DNA from 2 places in the Enterococcus sp. AZ103 genome. Region 2 is predicted to be linked to the other one. Evidence: riboswitches for the same ligand, from Rfam matches in the RefSeq annotation. Region 2 holds a riboswitch; the other holds the start of a gene.
The links. Region 2 has a riboswitch for magnesium ahead of ID741_RS04530 (phosphatase PAP2/LCP family protein). Riboswitches for the same ligand answer to the same signal wherever they lie in the genome.
Positions count from the first base shown of each region.

Region 1: linked by a shared signal. The riboswitch ahead of mgtA (magnesium-translocating P-type ATPase) and the one ahead of ID741_RS04530 (phosphatase PAP2/LCP family protein) in region 2 are both predicted to bind magnesium.

Region 1 is NZ_JBIOSI010000001.1:2,311,574-2,319,147, reverse strand. It holds gene ID741_RS11620 (PLP-dependent aminotransferase family protein) at 1-1,009, shown strand, start outside; gene ID741_RS11615 (nitroreductase family protein) at 1,002-1,730, shown strand; M-box (ykoK) riboswitch at 1,786-1,952, shown strand; gene mgtA (magnesium-translocating P-type ATPase) at 2,078-4,684, shown strand; gene pdhA (pyruvate dehydrogenase (acetyl-transferring) E1 component subunit alpha) at 5,060-6,169, shown strand; gene ID741_RS11600 (alpha-ketoacid dehydrogenase subunit beta) at 6,172-7,149, shown strand; gene ID741_RS11595 (dihydrolipoyllysine-residue acetyltransferase) at 7,169-7,574, shown strand, end outside.
Region 2 is NZ_JBIOSI010000001.1:898,139-905,712, reverse strand. It holds gene ID741_RS04530 (phosphatase PAP2/LCP family protein) at 201-1,811, opposite strand; M-box (ykoK) riboswitch at 1,908-2,074, opposite strand; M-box (ykoK) riboswitch at 2,683-2,850, shown strand; gene ID741_RS04525 (FtsW/RodA/SpoVE family cell cycle protein) at 2,960-4,102, shown strand; gene ID741_RS04520 (oleate hydratase) at 4,657-6,432, opposite strand; gene ID741_RS04515 (hypothetical protein) at 6,796-7,574, opposite strand, start outside.

The DNA of each region.
Region 1 (7,574 bases), 1.4 Mb from region 2:
ACTGGAAGAACAAAAGCAAAGCCCATTGGGTTATTTACCATTACAGGAATTAATTGTTCAGCGGATAAAAAAAGAACAAAAAATCGATGTTTCTTCTGATGAAGTGCTAATTACATCAGGAGCCAAACAAGCCATGTTTTTATTGCTTCAAGTGATGTTGCAAAATGGCGATAGTGTCGCGATTGAAGATCCATCATTTTTGTACTCTTTGCCAATTTTTGCTACTGCGGGCATTCGATTGTACGGTGTTGAATTAGATAGCCAAGGAATGCGAGTGGATCAGTTAGAACAATTGATTTTAACCAAAAAAATCAAAATGATATTAGTCAATCCGACCTTTCAAAATCCAACTGGCAGGACTATGTCCTTACAAAGAAGAAAAGAATTAATTGATTTAAGTCGAAAATATCAAATTCCCATTGTAGAAGACGATGTGTTTAGCGAATTGGCCTTCGTAGATTTACCGCTGTCCTTGAAAGAACTTGCACCAGATGAAGTCATTCACTTAGGTTCCTTGTCAAAAATATTTGGTTCATCTTTGAAAATTGGTTGGATTGTTGCAAATCGTGATTTGATTGTGCGTTTAGCCGAAGCACGTCAAATGGTTGATTTTTCTTTAAGCGTTTTCCCTCAGGTTGTTGCCAGCACTGCATTAAAGGATCCTTATTTTAATCAAAAGCAGCAGAATTTAGTAGACACTTTAAAACAAAGCGCTCATGATTTTGAAAAAGAATTAAAGCTTTTATCAAATGATTGGCAGTTTGAACCAATTGAAGGTGGGCTATATGCTTATTTAACTTGGAAAAATAAAAAATTAACGAGAAAAGATTGGGAACTTTTTTTGGATGAACAATTATTAGTAGCTCCGGCGTTTTTATTTAGTAATGATACGATGTCCCTTAGGATTAATTACACTCGTCTAAATCAAGAAAATTTGGCAGTGTTTTTTAATAAATTTCAACAAATCACCGATCAATTGAAAAAAAATGAAGGAGGTCAATATGAATAATCAAATGCTAGATCTATTACAAACCCGTCGTACGTACCGTGATTTCGATGAGAATTATCAACTATCGGAAGAAGAATTACAGGTGATTTTATCAGCTGCAAGACAAGCGCCAACTTGGATGAATGGACAATTCTACAGTATTTTTGTGGTAAAAGATTCCTCAATTCGAGAAAAATTAGTTGCAATGAATCCAGGTAATCCCCACATGCTAAAAAGCTCTGTTTTTTTAATTTTTGTTGCTGATTTAAATCGTTCAAAAAAAGTCGCTGATAAATATGAGGTTGATTTCCCGATAATTGAAGGAATTGATCCATTATTGACTGCGGTGACTGATACAGCCTTAGCCATGAATAGCGCAACATTAGCCGCTGAATCCCTTGGACTAGGAAGCGTAATTGTTGGAAGTATTCGCAAAGATATTGCTGCAATTAGCCAATTATTAAATCTACCTGATTATATGTTGCCAGTAGCGGGAATGAGCATTGGCAAACCAACTGTTGAAATGAAAGTAAAACCACGTTTACCCGAAGAAGCTATTGTATTTTATGACACTTTTAAAGATTATGACTATCAAGTGATTGAAAAATATGATGAAACGATGGAAAAATTTGCTGAAGCCAGAGAAACAAAAATCTGGAGTCAAAAATTTGCTGATTATTTTTCACAAAAACCAAATACTGCAGTTGATCAATTTCTTAAAGATAAAAAATTGCAAAAATAACTTTAGATGATTTGACAGAAACAGATTTTCAATTTATAGTTATTTTATTAAATAATATAAATATTGTTAGGTGAGGCTCCTATATGGACATAAGCTACTGCCGCAAAGGAATCGAGAGACTCCGAGTTGGTCTAACAGATGCCATCGTGAAGGTGACGTTTAACGTAGCTGACAAATTTTGTCTACGCCCTATAGTGCTAAAGCTCAACGATGACATGATTGAGGTTATTTCCGCATGCTCGTTGTTGAGTGTGCGTTTTTTTGTGTCTGACAATGAAAGGTGGTGAGGAAGATGGATCTTGACGAACATCCGAGTAAGAGAATAAGAAATTGGAGGAATTATTATGATGAGCAAGAAAAATCTCCTTGCCAAAAATATCAGCAAGGACCAAGAACTAAAAAAATTAGCACAATTAACTGATCGGGATTTATTTTTAAACTTAAGGACTTCTGAAAAAGGTTTGTCAAATCAAGATGCAAAAACGCGTTTGGAAGAATATGGGCCCAACGAAGTATCTGCACAAAAACCGACGCCTGCTTGGTTATTGTTTTTACAAGCCTTTAACGATCCTTTTGTTTATGTTTTAGCATTATTAGTGATTGTTTCAATTGCCACTAAAGATTTTCAAGCGGCAATTGTAATGGTTATTATGATTTTAGCGAGTGTTTTAATCACTTTTATTCAAGAATACCGTTCCCAAAAAGCCAGTATTGAATTAAAAGAATTGATTGAAAATACCTCTGCCATTACAAGAAATGGCGAAACAGCGGAAATACCAATGGATGAAATTGTTCCTGGAGATATCCTAACTTTAGCAACTGGTGATATGATTCCTGCTGATGCAGTTTTGATTTGGACCAAAGATTTGTTCGTTAATCAATCTTCGTTAACCGGTGAATCAATGCCGATTGAAAAATTTGTTAATAGTGACCACAACAAAATAAGTGAGGAAACTGCCCTAGATTTATCAAATTTAGTTTTTATGGGAACAGATGTCTTGAGTGGTCAAGGCAAAGCTATTATTTTAAAAACCGGGCAACAAACATTTTTTGGAGACATTGCTAAAAATGCAACAGCCAAACGTGGGAAGACAAGTTTTGACATTGGTTTGACGAAAGTTAGTAAATTGCTATTACGCATGATTATGGTTTTATTCCCTTTAGTTTTACTAATTAATGGTGTTACTAAAGGAGACTGGAGCAGTGCCTTCTTCTTTGCAATTGCCGTAGCAGTTGGTTTAACGCCAGAAATGCTTCCAATGATTGTTAGTTCAAATCTGGCCAAAGGTGCTTTGACATTGTCTAAACAAAAAGTGATTGTGAAAGAACTAGCTGCGATTCAAAATTTAGGTGGCATGGATATTTTGTGTACTGATAAAACCGGTACGATTACAGAAGATCGTGTGGTATTAGTTGAACACTTGAATCCTTTAGGGGAAGAAAATCGCCAAGTTTTAGATCTAACTTTTTTAAACTCAACTTATCAAACTGGTTGGAAAAACTTAATGGATATTGCAGTGATTAATTACTATGAAGAACAAAAACAGCAATTACCTTATCAAACAGTCCAAAAAATCGATGAAATACCCTTTGATTTTTCACGTCGTCGTTTGACAGTTGTGATTAAAGCAGATGATCATCAATTAATGATCACAAAAGGTGCGGTTGAAGAGATGGCGACTGTCTGCGATAAGGTAGAGATTAATGGAGAAATCTTACCCTTAACTGATGAATTAAAAGAAAAATTGCAAGAAGTAAACCAAAAAATGAATCGTCAAGGTATGCGAGTAATCACGGTGGCAATCAAAAAAGATGTCCATAGCGATGCAATTTATAGTAGCAGTGATGAAAAAAATATGACTTTAATCGGTTTTATGGGATTTTTAGACCCAGCAAAAGAATCTGCCAAGACTGCAATTGATTCTTTGCATCAACATGGAGTAAACGTCAAAGTTTTAACAGGTGACAATGAAATAGTAGCCCAAAAAGTTTGTAATGACGTAGGTATTGATGCCAGTAAATATGTTTTAGGTACTGAGGTTGACCGAATGAGTGATCAAGAATTACAGATTGCTGGTGATACAACTAATTTATTTGCAAAATTAAATCCAATGCAAAAAGCCCGGATTATTGAAAATTTACAAACAAAAGGCCACACGGTTGGCTTTATGGGAGACGGAATTAATGATGCACCAGCTTTAAGAAAAGCCGATGTGGGGATATCGGTTGATACAGCTGCTGATATTACTAAAGATGCCAGCTCGATTATTTTGTTGGAAAAAAGCTTAACCGTTTTAGAAAGCGGTGTGTTAGAAGGCCGGCGAGTATTTAGTAATATGATGAAATATATTAAAATTACGATTAGTTCAAATTTTGGGAATGTCTTTTCAATTTTAGTTGCCAGTGCTTTTTTACCATTTTTACCAATGTTATCCATGCAACTTTTATTACAAAATTTAATTTATGACATTGCTCAGCTAACAATTCCTTGGGATAACGTGGATGAAGAGGAATTAGTTAAACCAACAAAATGGGAAACAAAAGGTTTGTTGAAATTTACGGTTTGTATTGGTCCAATCAGTTCGATTTTTGACATCTTAACTTTTGTCTTAATGTGGTATGTTTTTGGCGCAAATACAATAGGAAATCAAAATCTATTTCAAACAGGTTGGTTTGTTGTAGGTTTAACGACGCAAGCCTTAGTAGTTTTAATGGTAAGAACTAGAAAAATTCCATTTATTCAAAGTCGTCCGGCACCACAAGTTTTGGCTAGTCTACTGGCTGCAGTAGTGGTTGGTATTATTATTGTGATTACGCCAATAAGAGCGCAATTTGATTTTGTAGCATTACCTAATGCCTATTGGGTATGGTATTTCTTAATTGTTGTTGGCTATTTAATTGCAGTGCAGATTGGGAAAAAAATATATATCAAAATTGCTGGTGAATGGGTTTGAAATTATAACAGAGTGACTTTTATAGTTGCTCTGTTTCTTTTTTTATATAAAATATATTTTCACAAGTAAATTTTTTCACAATTAAAAATTGTAATTTTTAAATTGTTAGATCACGAGTTGATTTATGACTGGCAATCATAGCGAAAGAAAGAGGTTTCAGTCTCTTGTTAGTTTTCTTTGTTAAACCACTTTAGTTTGGTCAATTTTTCACAAAAAAATAAGAAATTTCTAGCTAAAACTTTTATGATAGCGTTGCATATTGTTTGTCTTCTCATGTTAAAAATGATACTTTAATGGTGAAGCTGAGAAATCAGTAGTACAGATTCAGTTCCTGTTTTATCAGTGACTGAGAAAAAGAGAGGAAAGTGTGACAACATGGCAGAAAAAAAGAAAACGATCGACTTTAAAGCGTTATTAGCCGATATTAATGCTGATTTCCCTGTTTATCAAGCAATTGATGAAGATGGAAAAGTAGTAAACGAAGCATTGATCCCAGATTTATCAGATGAGGAATTGGTCGAATTAATGACTAAAATGGTTTGGTCACGGGTGTTAGATCAGCGTTCAACTGCATTGAATCGTCAAGGTCGTTTAGGATTTTACGCGCCAACTGCTGGCCAAGAAGCTAGCCAACTAGCTAGTCAATTTGCATTTGAAAAAGAAGATGTTTTATTACCAGGTTATCGTGATGTGCCTCAATTGGTTCAACATGGTTTACCTTTAGCAGAAGCATTCTTATGGTCGCGCGGTCATGTTGCCGGAAATCATTATGCTGACGACTTACAAGCATTACCACCACAAATTATTATTGGAGCGCAATATGTCCAAGCAGCTGGTGTAGCATTAGGTCTTAAGAAACGTAATAAGAAAAATGTTGCCTTCACATATACTGGTGACGGCGGTTCATCTCAAGGGGACTTCTATGAAGCGATTAACTTTGCTGGAGCCTACCATGCCAATGCCGTTTTTTACATTCAAAACAATGGCTTCGCAATTTCAACTCCGCGAGAACAACAATCTGCGGCAGCTACTTTAGCTCAAAAAGCTGTTGCTGCTGGAATCCCAGGTATCCAAGTTGATGGTATGGATCCATTGGCTGTTTATTATGTATCAAAGATGGCTCGTGAATGGGCAGCAAATGGCAACGGTCCAGTTTTAATTGAAACTTTGACTTACCGTTATGGTCCTCATACTTTATCAGGTGATGATCCAACTCGTTACCGTTCTAAAGAAATGGATGACGAATGGCAAAAGAAAGATCCATTGGTTCGTTTCCGAAATTATTTAACGGAAAAAGGTCTATGGTCTGAAGAAAAAGAAGAAGCAATCATTGAACAAACAAAAGAAGAAATCAAGGAAGCAATTTCTGAAGCTGATCGTGTACCTAAACAAAAAGTTTCAGACTTCTTAAAAAATATGTATGAAGTACAACCGCAAAGTATTAAAGAACAAATTGAATTCTATGAAGCGAAGGAGTCGAAATAATCATGGCCCAAAAAACAATGATTCAAGCCATCACTGATGCTCTTGATTTAATGCTAGAAAAAGACGAAAATGTATTAGTTTTCGGTGAAGATGTTGGTAAAAACGGTGGTGTATTCCGTGCGACTGAAGGATTACAAGCAAAACATGGTGAAGAACGCGTTTTTGATACACCTTTAGCTGAGTCAGGAATTGGTGGTTTAGCGTTTGGTTTGGCTTTAGAAGGCTTTCGCGCTGTTCCAGAAATTCAATTCTTTGGTTTCGTTTTTGAAACGATGGATGAAGTAGTAGGTCAAATGGCTCGCACTCGTTACCGTATGGGTGGTACACGTCATTTACCAGTCACTATTCGTTCACCTTTTGGTGGTGGTGTGCATACACCTGAACTTCACTCTGATAATTTAGAAGGCTTGATGGCTCAATCTCCCGGTTTGCGAGTAGTTATCCCATCAAATCCATATGATGCAAAAGGATTATTGATTTCTTCAATTCGTAACAATGATCCAGTTGTTTATCTAGAACATATGAAATTGTATCGTTCGTTCCGTGAAGAAGTGCCAGAAGGAATTTATGAAGTACCTTTAGATAAAGCTGCTGTAACTCGTGAAGGTAGTGATGTTTCAATTATTACTTATGGCGCAATGGTTCGTGAAGCGATAAAAGCAGCCGATAATTTAGCAAAAGAAAATATCAACGTTGAAATTATTGATCTTAGAACAGTTGCTCCTCTAGATGTTGAAACAATTATCAAATCAGTTGAAAAAACTGGCCGAGTGGTTGTTGTACAAGAAGCACAAAAACAAGCCGGTGTCGGTGCACAAGTAGTTTCTGAAATTTCTGAAAGAGCTGTATTATCCCTAGAAGCTCCGATTGGACGTGTTTCTGCCCCAGATACAATTTTCCCATTTGGTCAAGCGGAAGGTATCTGGTTACCAAATGCTAGCGATATTGAAGCAAAAGTAAAAGAAATCGTAGAATTTTAATTAAAGGAGCGAGATAAGCATGGCTTTTCAATTTAAACTGCCTGATATTGGCGAGGGAATCGCAGAAGGCGAAATCGTTAAATGGTTTGTAAAACCAGGTGACACAATTAATGAAGATGATACTTTGTTAGAAGTTCAAAATGATAAATCAGTTGAAGAAATTCCATCACCAGTGACAGGCACGGTGAAAAATATTTTAGTTTCAGAAGGAACAGTGGCTAATGTAGGCGATGTTCTAGTTGAAATCGACGCACCTGGTCACGAAGAGAACGAAGGTGATAGCGGGGTTGCTGCTACAGAACAAACACCAGAAAGTCCTGCAGCTGGACCGGTAGTAGAATCAGGTTCAAGTTCATCTGGCGGCGGCGTTTTCCAATTTAAATTACCAGATATCGGCGAAGGTATTGCTGAAGGCGAAATCGTTA
Region 2 (7,574 bases):
TTTTAAAGTAAGTTATCTGAAATTAAAGAAGCCAGAACCTTCTTAAATTCAGTAGAATACCTTGTATCTTTAGTCATCATCATAAAAAATTTCTCTAATATGTTATGTCGATAAAATTATTTATAATCATATTACAGAGCCATTCCTTATCAGGTATCGGGATTGAACGCTTTTGTTATAGCTTCTTCTATGGAATATAATTATTGATTTTGTTCATCCTGATTTGTATCAATATCCATCTGCTCTTTGATGGCATTTTCGACACGTTGGCGTTCGCTTTCTTCTACAAGTTGATAAGAAATTCCTTCAATTCCAGTCTCACCATCACCTGTGAAATCGTAGCCTTTTAATTGATCGGTTTTGATATTTTTTAGTGCAGGCGTGTATTGTTTTAACATGGACATCATTTGGTCAAAAGATAGATCAGTTTCTCCATTTTCACCAATAACATCCAGAATTTCTTGATACTTTAGTAAGCTGTTAAAAGAAAGTAATTTGTCTGTTAATTGAATTAAAACTTCTCGTTGGCGACGTTGACGACCATAGTCCCCTTCTGGATCTTCATACCGCATACGTGCGTACTGCAAAGCTTCCCATCCGCCTAAATGTTGCTTACCTTTTGGATAATGGATACCTTCAGCATCAAAGGCAAAGGCATTATTCACGGTAACACCACCGACAGCATCGCCAAGGTCCTTCATGGCATCCATATCAACAGAAAAGTAATGGTTGATAGGAATGTGTAAAATATTCTCTACCGTTTTAATTTGCATATCAGCACCTCCGAAAACGTGGGCTGCATTGATTTTATTATATTCTCCATCAGTGCCTGCAATTTCTACATAATAATCTCGCGGAATACTAGTAATGGTTGTCTCTTTTAATTGATTGTTAACCGTGACCACCATTAAAGCATTGGAGCGATAATCAGTCTTCCGTTTTGAATCATTCGCAATTCCCATAATTAAGAAACTTACAGGTTCACCTTTAGCCAAATCTGGACTTTTAGTTGACGATTTTCGTGGTTTATACATTGTGTTCGCTGTTTTTTTTAAATTATGATACATGCTGACGCCGTAAGCTGATATAGAAAGAGTTCCTAAAAATAAAAGAGTCAAACTGAACACTAGGAGTAAACTTTTTCTTTTACGATGATGTCGTCTACTCCGTTGCGTGATGTCTTCTTCTGCGAAAGTTTGTAAATAACGTTGATTCACAACACTGAACGAAAAGTTTACCCAGCTATAGCTTAGAAGCATACCCGCAATTACGTCACTAGGATAGTGAACGCGGAGAAGGATTCTTCCTAAAACAATCAGAACAAGATAAGCAACTAAAAAAATTTTTATCCCTTTAGCTTTTTCAACTTTAAGATAAGTTAAAGTGATAAAAACCGTACAGACAAGGCACATCGCTAACAGAGAATGCCCACTAGGGAAACTCGCGGAACTTCGATCGACTAAAGCACCTAAATCTGGTCGAGTTCGACCAATAATATGTTTAAAGACGCTCCCTAAAAAGCCTACAATTAAAAGGTTACTAACGGCCCAAAAGGCAAGAACTTTTTCTTTTTTCTGAAAAAGATAAATCATAAGTAACAAGAAGAACAGGGACATTGGGCCAATCGTTGCTGTTTTCGCCATCAGATTGATAATCGTTAAAAGTGACGTATTTAATTGCCATTTGATGTGATAGATTGCCTCGTCTATTTGTTGAAACCAATTTGGACTGGCAGCCACTAATAGCGTGAGGCAAGTAAAACAAATGGTTGTTATGGTGTAACGTGGAATTTTTTTTTCTGATCTTTGCATGAGAATCCCTTTCTTTTTTCCTTGAAAGAGGAGACTAAGCCAGCATTGATCGTAAATAAGCAATTGCTACTTTCTAAAAAAGCAAACAGTACATCAATCGGTTCTCATCGTCTGAGCTTTAGCACTATCCAACGTAAAGATTTCTCTTAGCTATCTTTAGAAGAGCCTTAATTCGACAATTCCTGTTTTACACATTGGTGTCTTTCGACATTTCTGCGCAATAGCCTATATTTGGATAGGAGCCTCACCTAACAAGGTTATTTTATCTAACTGCCAAAAGTATAGAATTAAGGTTGTATTGCTTTCAATCATTTTGAGTAAGTTTATTTTTTTTTTAATTATTTCAATCGTATTATTGGAAAAGAATAATGAATATATTGAAAAAAAACAATTTTCCGTCCACCAAAAAAATATTTACAAATGGTTACTTACTTTGACGGGAATGCATTCACGTTCTTCAATATTCTGTAAAACAGTTCCGATTACTTAATTTTGCTAAGAATTTTACATCATCAATTGTTTGGTCACTTATATTCTGAATTGTCACTACTTTACTCTCATCTTTTAACAAGTTCATGGTTATTACCAGTTATATATCTAAAGTCTGTAGAATATTTTTTTGTTATTATTTGATCATTTATTTATGTTTTTATAATTTTTATTCCATATCCAGTTTTTTTAAAAAATAAAAATTTTATTGTAATAGCAATTAATAGAAAAGCATAACTTAATATAAAAATAAAAACCCTTTGCAACACTATTTGACGGAGAGCCGATTAAATAAAGAATTAATAAGAATTTATCAGCTTTTTTTTAAGATTTTTCCAATTCGTTGTATCGGCAAAAGAAATAAATTAATATGAACGCAATTAAATAAACTTGTTAGGTGAGGCTCCTATGTAAAAATAGGTTATTGCCCAGAAATATCGAAAGATACCAATGGGTCAAACAGGAATTGTCGAATTAAGGCTTTTTCAAATAACTAAGATATTTTTTCTTTACGTTGCATAGTGCTAAAACTCGAACGATGAGACAACCTTATAAAGGTCAAAATCTGTTCAAAAAAGGTTTTAGGCCTTTTTTATTTGGGTTACTTGTAGAATTGGTTATCAATTCCACCTAACTATCGTTTTAGGAGGAGAAATTGAATGATCAAGAATAGAAAAATTGACCTTGTTATTTTAGTTCCATATTTTATTTTATCTGTAATTGGGCTTTTAGAAATTTATAGTGCCAGTTCTTATAGACTGATGGTCACAGATGAATACTCGCTAAGCTTATTATATCGGCAATTTATATTTATTATAATAAGTTTGACAATAATAGGGGTAACCTTTTTTATAAAGCTTGAGTATTTGCTACACCCACTATTTATTAAGGGAGGTTTAATAGTTTCATTTCTCCTTTTAATTATGGTAAAAGTCGGTTTTTTTGCTGTAACTGTCAATGGCGCACAGAGATGGATTTCGATAGGGGGATTTCAGTTTCAACCATCTGAAATCATTGTTATATTTCTAATTTTATATTTAGCAAGTTATTTTAAAAATAAAAATATTACCAATGTAAAATTGACTAAACCATTTATTATTACAGGGTTAGCTACTGGCTTAGTATTATTGCAACCTAAAATTTCTGGAGCATTTATGATTATAGTGATAGTCGCAGTAATCATTTGGGCGGCAGCAATTCCTGTTGAAAAAGGAATAATAGGGATAGGCTTATTTTTAATGGGGATAATTTTAATAGCCACTATTGTATTAATTTTAGGCGAAAACAATTTGTTGCCAACATTTTTTTCTCATGCTTATAATCGCATTTCTATAGTTCACAATCCTTTCTTAGATGAGCATGGATACGGATATCAAATGGCTAATTCTTACTATGCTTTATATAATGGTGGTTTTTTAGGACTTGGCTTAGGCAATAGTCTTACTAAGCAGGGATATCTACCAGAAGCAGAGACAGATTTTATTTTTTCAATTATTAGTGAAGAATTGGGGTTGCTAGGCGCTATATTTGTCTTATTTTTAATTTTTGTAGTTTGCTTAAGGATTTTTCAGAAATCCATTCAATGCAAAGATCAGCAACTGAGCTTAGTACTTATTGGATTTGGGACGCTGATACTTATCCAATCTAGTATCAATGTCGCAAGCGTCTTAGGATTAATTCCTATGACAGGAGTACCATTACCCTTCGTAAGTTATGGAGGAACTAGTTATTTAATCCTATCTTTTGCCTTGGGTATTTGTTTAAATATTATATCTCGCAAAAATCTCTATCTTCTAAAATAATATAAACCATAATTATCACCCATAAGAGATCTCTAGAAATCTAGTCAGTAGTTTCAATTCTAAAAGCTTACTTTTTTGAATGTCTCCTATGGCAGTAATCTGAACAAAAAAGAGAAATTACTTATTATTTAATATACACCTATGAGTTACATTGTAGAGAATAGAATAAATCCGTATTGGCAATGCTTTATTTGGAATAAAAAGTGTTAATTTTGGGAATGGGAAGGGTAACCACTGTAATTAGAAAAAGTATACTAATGTTTGTTTTGAAAAAAATAGTTCTCGTTTCAAACGAGAACTAAAAGTAATAATAATCTATCATGTGATTGTATTTTTTAACTGTGGAAGATTAAAATATTACAGTTTGAATGGTTAAATACATGGGAGGCTGCCCAATCCATCAATAATTTTTTTAAAAAAATTCCCTGTTACTTTTAAAAAAACCGAAAAGAAAAATCCTTCTCGGTTGTTCATTTTGATCTACTTTTTAGATAGTAATCTTTTTTATAGAAGGACACATCGATGCTTGTTTATACACTAAAGATTACTTAGTATTATAACAAACCACTGTCTTCTAATAATTCTTCAATGAATGTACCTTTAATTTTTTTTAGTTCATGCTTTTCCACTAGACTTGTAAACCAAGGAACTTTTAGATCAATTAATTTCTTTTGATCATTTAAATAATAAGTAGCCTTCATCAATGTTCTAATATCATAGCAAGAAGCGAAAACTTCAGGAATACCTCGATCCACCTCTAATAAACCGTACACTGCTTCCATAGCTGTCCGAACTGAATATTCAGTAGTAAAAACAGTATCTCGTTTTGTTTCTGCAAAATTTCCGATAAAGGCTAAATTCTTAGATCCTTCAGGAATAACTAGTGGTCGGTCACCATTTGCACGCGGCATAAAATAAGAAGTAATATAAGGCATGTAGCAAGGCATCGTGTTGCATGAATGGATCGCTAAATCGTTGATCATTTCATTAGGAACTCCCATGTGATATAACCATTCAGCTGCAATCTCATTACCTGTGCATTCAGTGATTGTTTTTTTTGTATAGTTTCCATCAGTATCAGATATCAGTGCATAAAACCAGACGACTAGTTGATCTTTTGGTTGTTCTTTAAAATGTGGTTGACGATTTAACGTATAACTTAATTTCCAATTTGAATCTTCTACGTGAACAATTCCGCCAGTAACGACTTTTCCATTATAAGGATCTCGTTTGCTTATTTTTTCAATAAAAGGTGCAATTTTTTTATCCAATGTAGTAATGGTAGCTGAAACTACCCACGCAGCATCTGGAATATTTTCGCAGAATTTTTCTGGTCTACCAAAAGTTATGTCTTGCGCTGCTAGTTTTTTCCAAAGGTTCCAACTACCACCTAGCTTATGTGAAATAGGTGCAGGAGTATCATTATCGCCATATGTTGAACTTTCAGTAATAGAACCGTTAGTAATAAAAACTAAATCATTTTCAGTTAAATCGATTGTTTCAGGAAATCCATCTACTTTTAGTAGAATTTGTTGCGCCTGCTTTGTACCGCTTTTATCTGATTTAATTAAAATATTTTCCACTTGCGTATTATATTGGAAGTGAACACCAGCTTTTTTTAGAAAGCTTAACAGAGGTAATACTAATGATTCGTATTGGTTATATTTAGTAAATTTTAATGATGAAAAATCAGCTAAAGCGTCTATATGGTGGATAAACCGCATTAAATAACGGCGCATTTCCATTGCTGAATGCCAAGTTTCAAAGGCAAACATTGTGCACCAATAAGCCCAAAAATTTGAAGTAAGAAAATCATCAGAAAAGACCTCACTAATTTTTTTATTCTGTAGCTGACTTTCTTCCATTAAGCAAAGTGCAATTATTTCTTTTATGGCTTTTTCACTTAATAAAAATTGACCATCGGTAGCTACTTGTTCTCCCCGGTTATGAATCAAACGACAATGCGAAGAGTTGGGATCTTCTTTATTCAACCAATAAAATTCATCTAAAACAGAAGCATCTGCCTGTTCTAATGAAGGAATGGAACGGTAGAGATCCCAAAGACATTCGAAGTGACTTTCCATTTCTCGACCACCTCGTATAACGAAACCATTTTCTTGCTTGTAAATACCATCTAATGAGCCTCCGGCAAGACTCAATTCTTCGAAAATATGAATTCTATTTCCAGCCACACGACCATCACGAATCAAGAATGCTGCTGCTGCAAGTGAAGCCAGTCCAGAACCAACTAAGTAGGCAGATACCTTATCAGCTTTTTTAGGTTTTTTTGGACGTGCAAAAGCTTCATAGTTTCCATTTGAGTAATACATTTGTCATCATTCCTTTAAAAGAATTATTTTTTTAGACTTGGATACAAGAGTACTTTACATTTTTTTTCGATTTTTTTAAATAGACAAACATTGAGATTTGTCCAAAATATAAAGTACTTCTATATATTATTCTAGTAACTAAATCCAATTTTTTTGTGTCTAAAATTGGAATGTTTTTCGACGTATAGTTACTATTGAAAAAACAGTATCCACGAGAGATTAAGCTACTCGTGAATACTGCTATATTAATATTTTTGATTTTTCAACTAATTTGATTAAAAATTTAAAGGAATTCAAATTAAGCTAATATTTTAATTTGAACAATGAAATAGACTTTCTATTTGACTTAATTTTTGACGTAAACTAAAGGATATCTTTTGTAGAATACTGTATCTTTAAAATGATCAAATAATACATAGCAACTAGCAATAATATCAGTGCAGTGGCAATATGATTCCACGATTGCATAATCACCATACTATTATGAGTTGATACTGCTCTGCTGCTATATATAAAAAATTCTTTTACAGTCTTTTTGTCACTGGTCAAAATTACAGACGCTAATATCATTAAAATAAACTGATGTGATATACTACCAATATTTTGAATTGTATATTTTACCCATATTCTTTTATCCATAGGTAGAGACTCTGTTTCACTATACTGGATTGTCAACCAAGAATTTAAAATACTCTTAAATAAGCTAATTAAAAAAATTCCCAATGAAAAAAAGGGAGTTGCTAAAATAGTTACCAATCCCACTATCACACCTAACAATGAATAATTTTTCATATTTTTAAAGATGAATTTTTTTGTTGAAGTACTTAAAAACATGCCTAAAACATAAGGGAGATACACTTTAAAAGCTACTGCCTCTCTTCCATAATATCCACTAGCGTATAAGGAACAAAATAAAAATAAATAATTTCCCAATGATCCATTAATTATGGTTAAAAAAGATAAAGAACGCGGTAGTCTTTTTTCCTCGTGAGATTTAAAAATAAATAACCTTATAACACCTAAAATAATTAAAAAAATATATCCATAAATAAAATAATCAAATTCCTCTGAGTTTAGCATTAGTCTGCTAGATCGTAACAAAAATAATAGAAATAAGAAACTAAAAAATAAAACTAAATAGC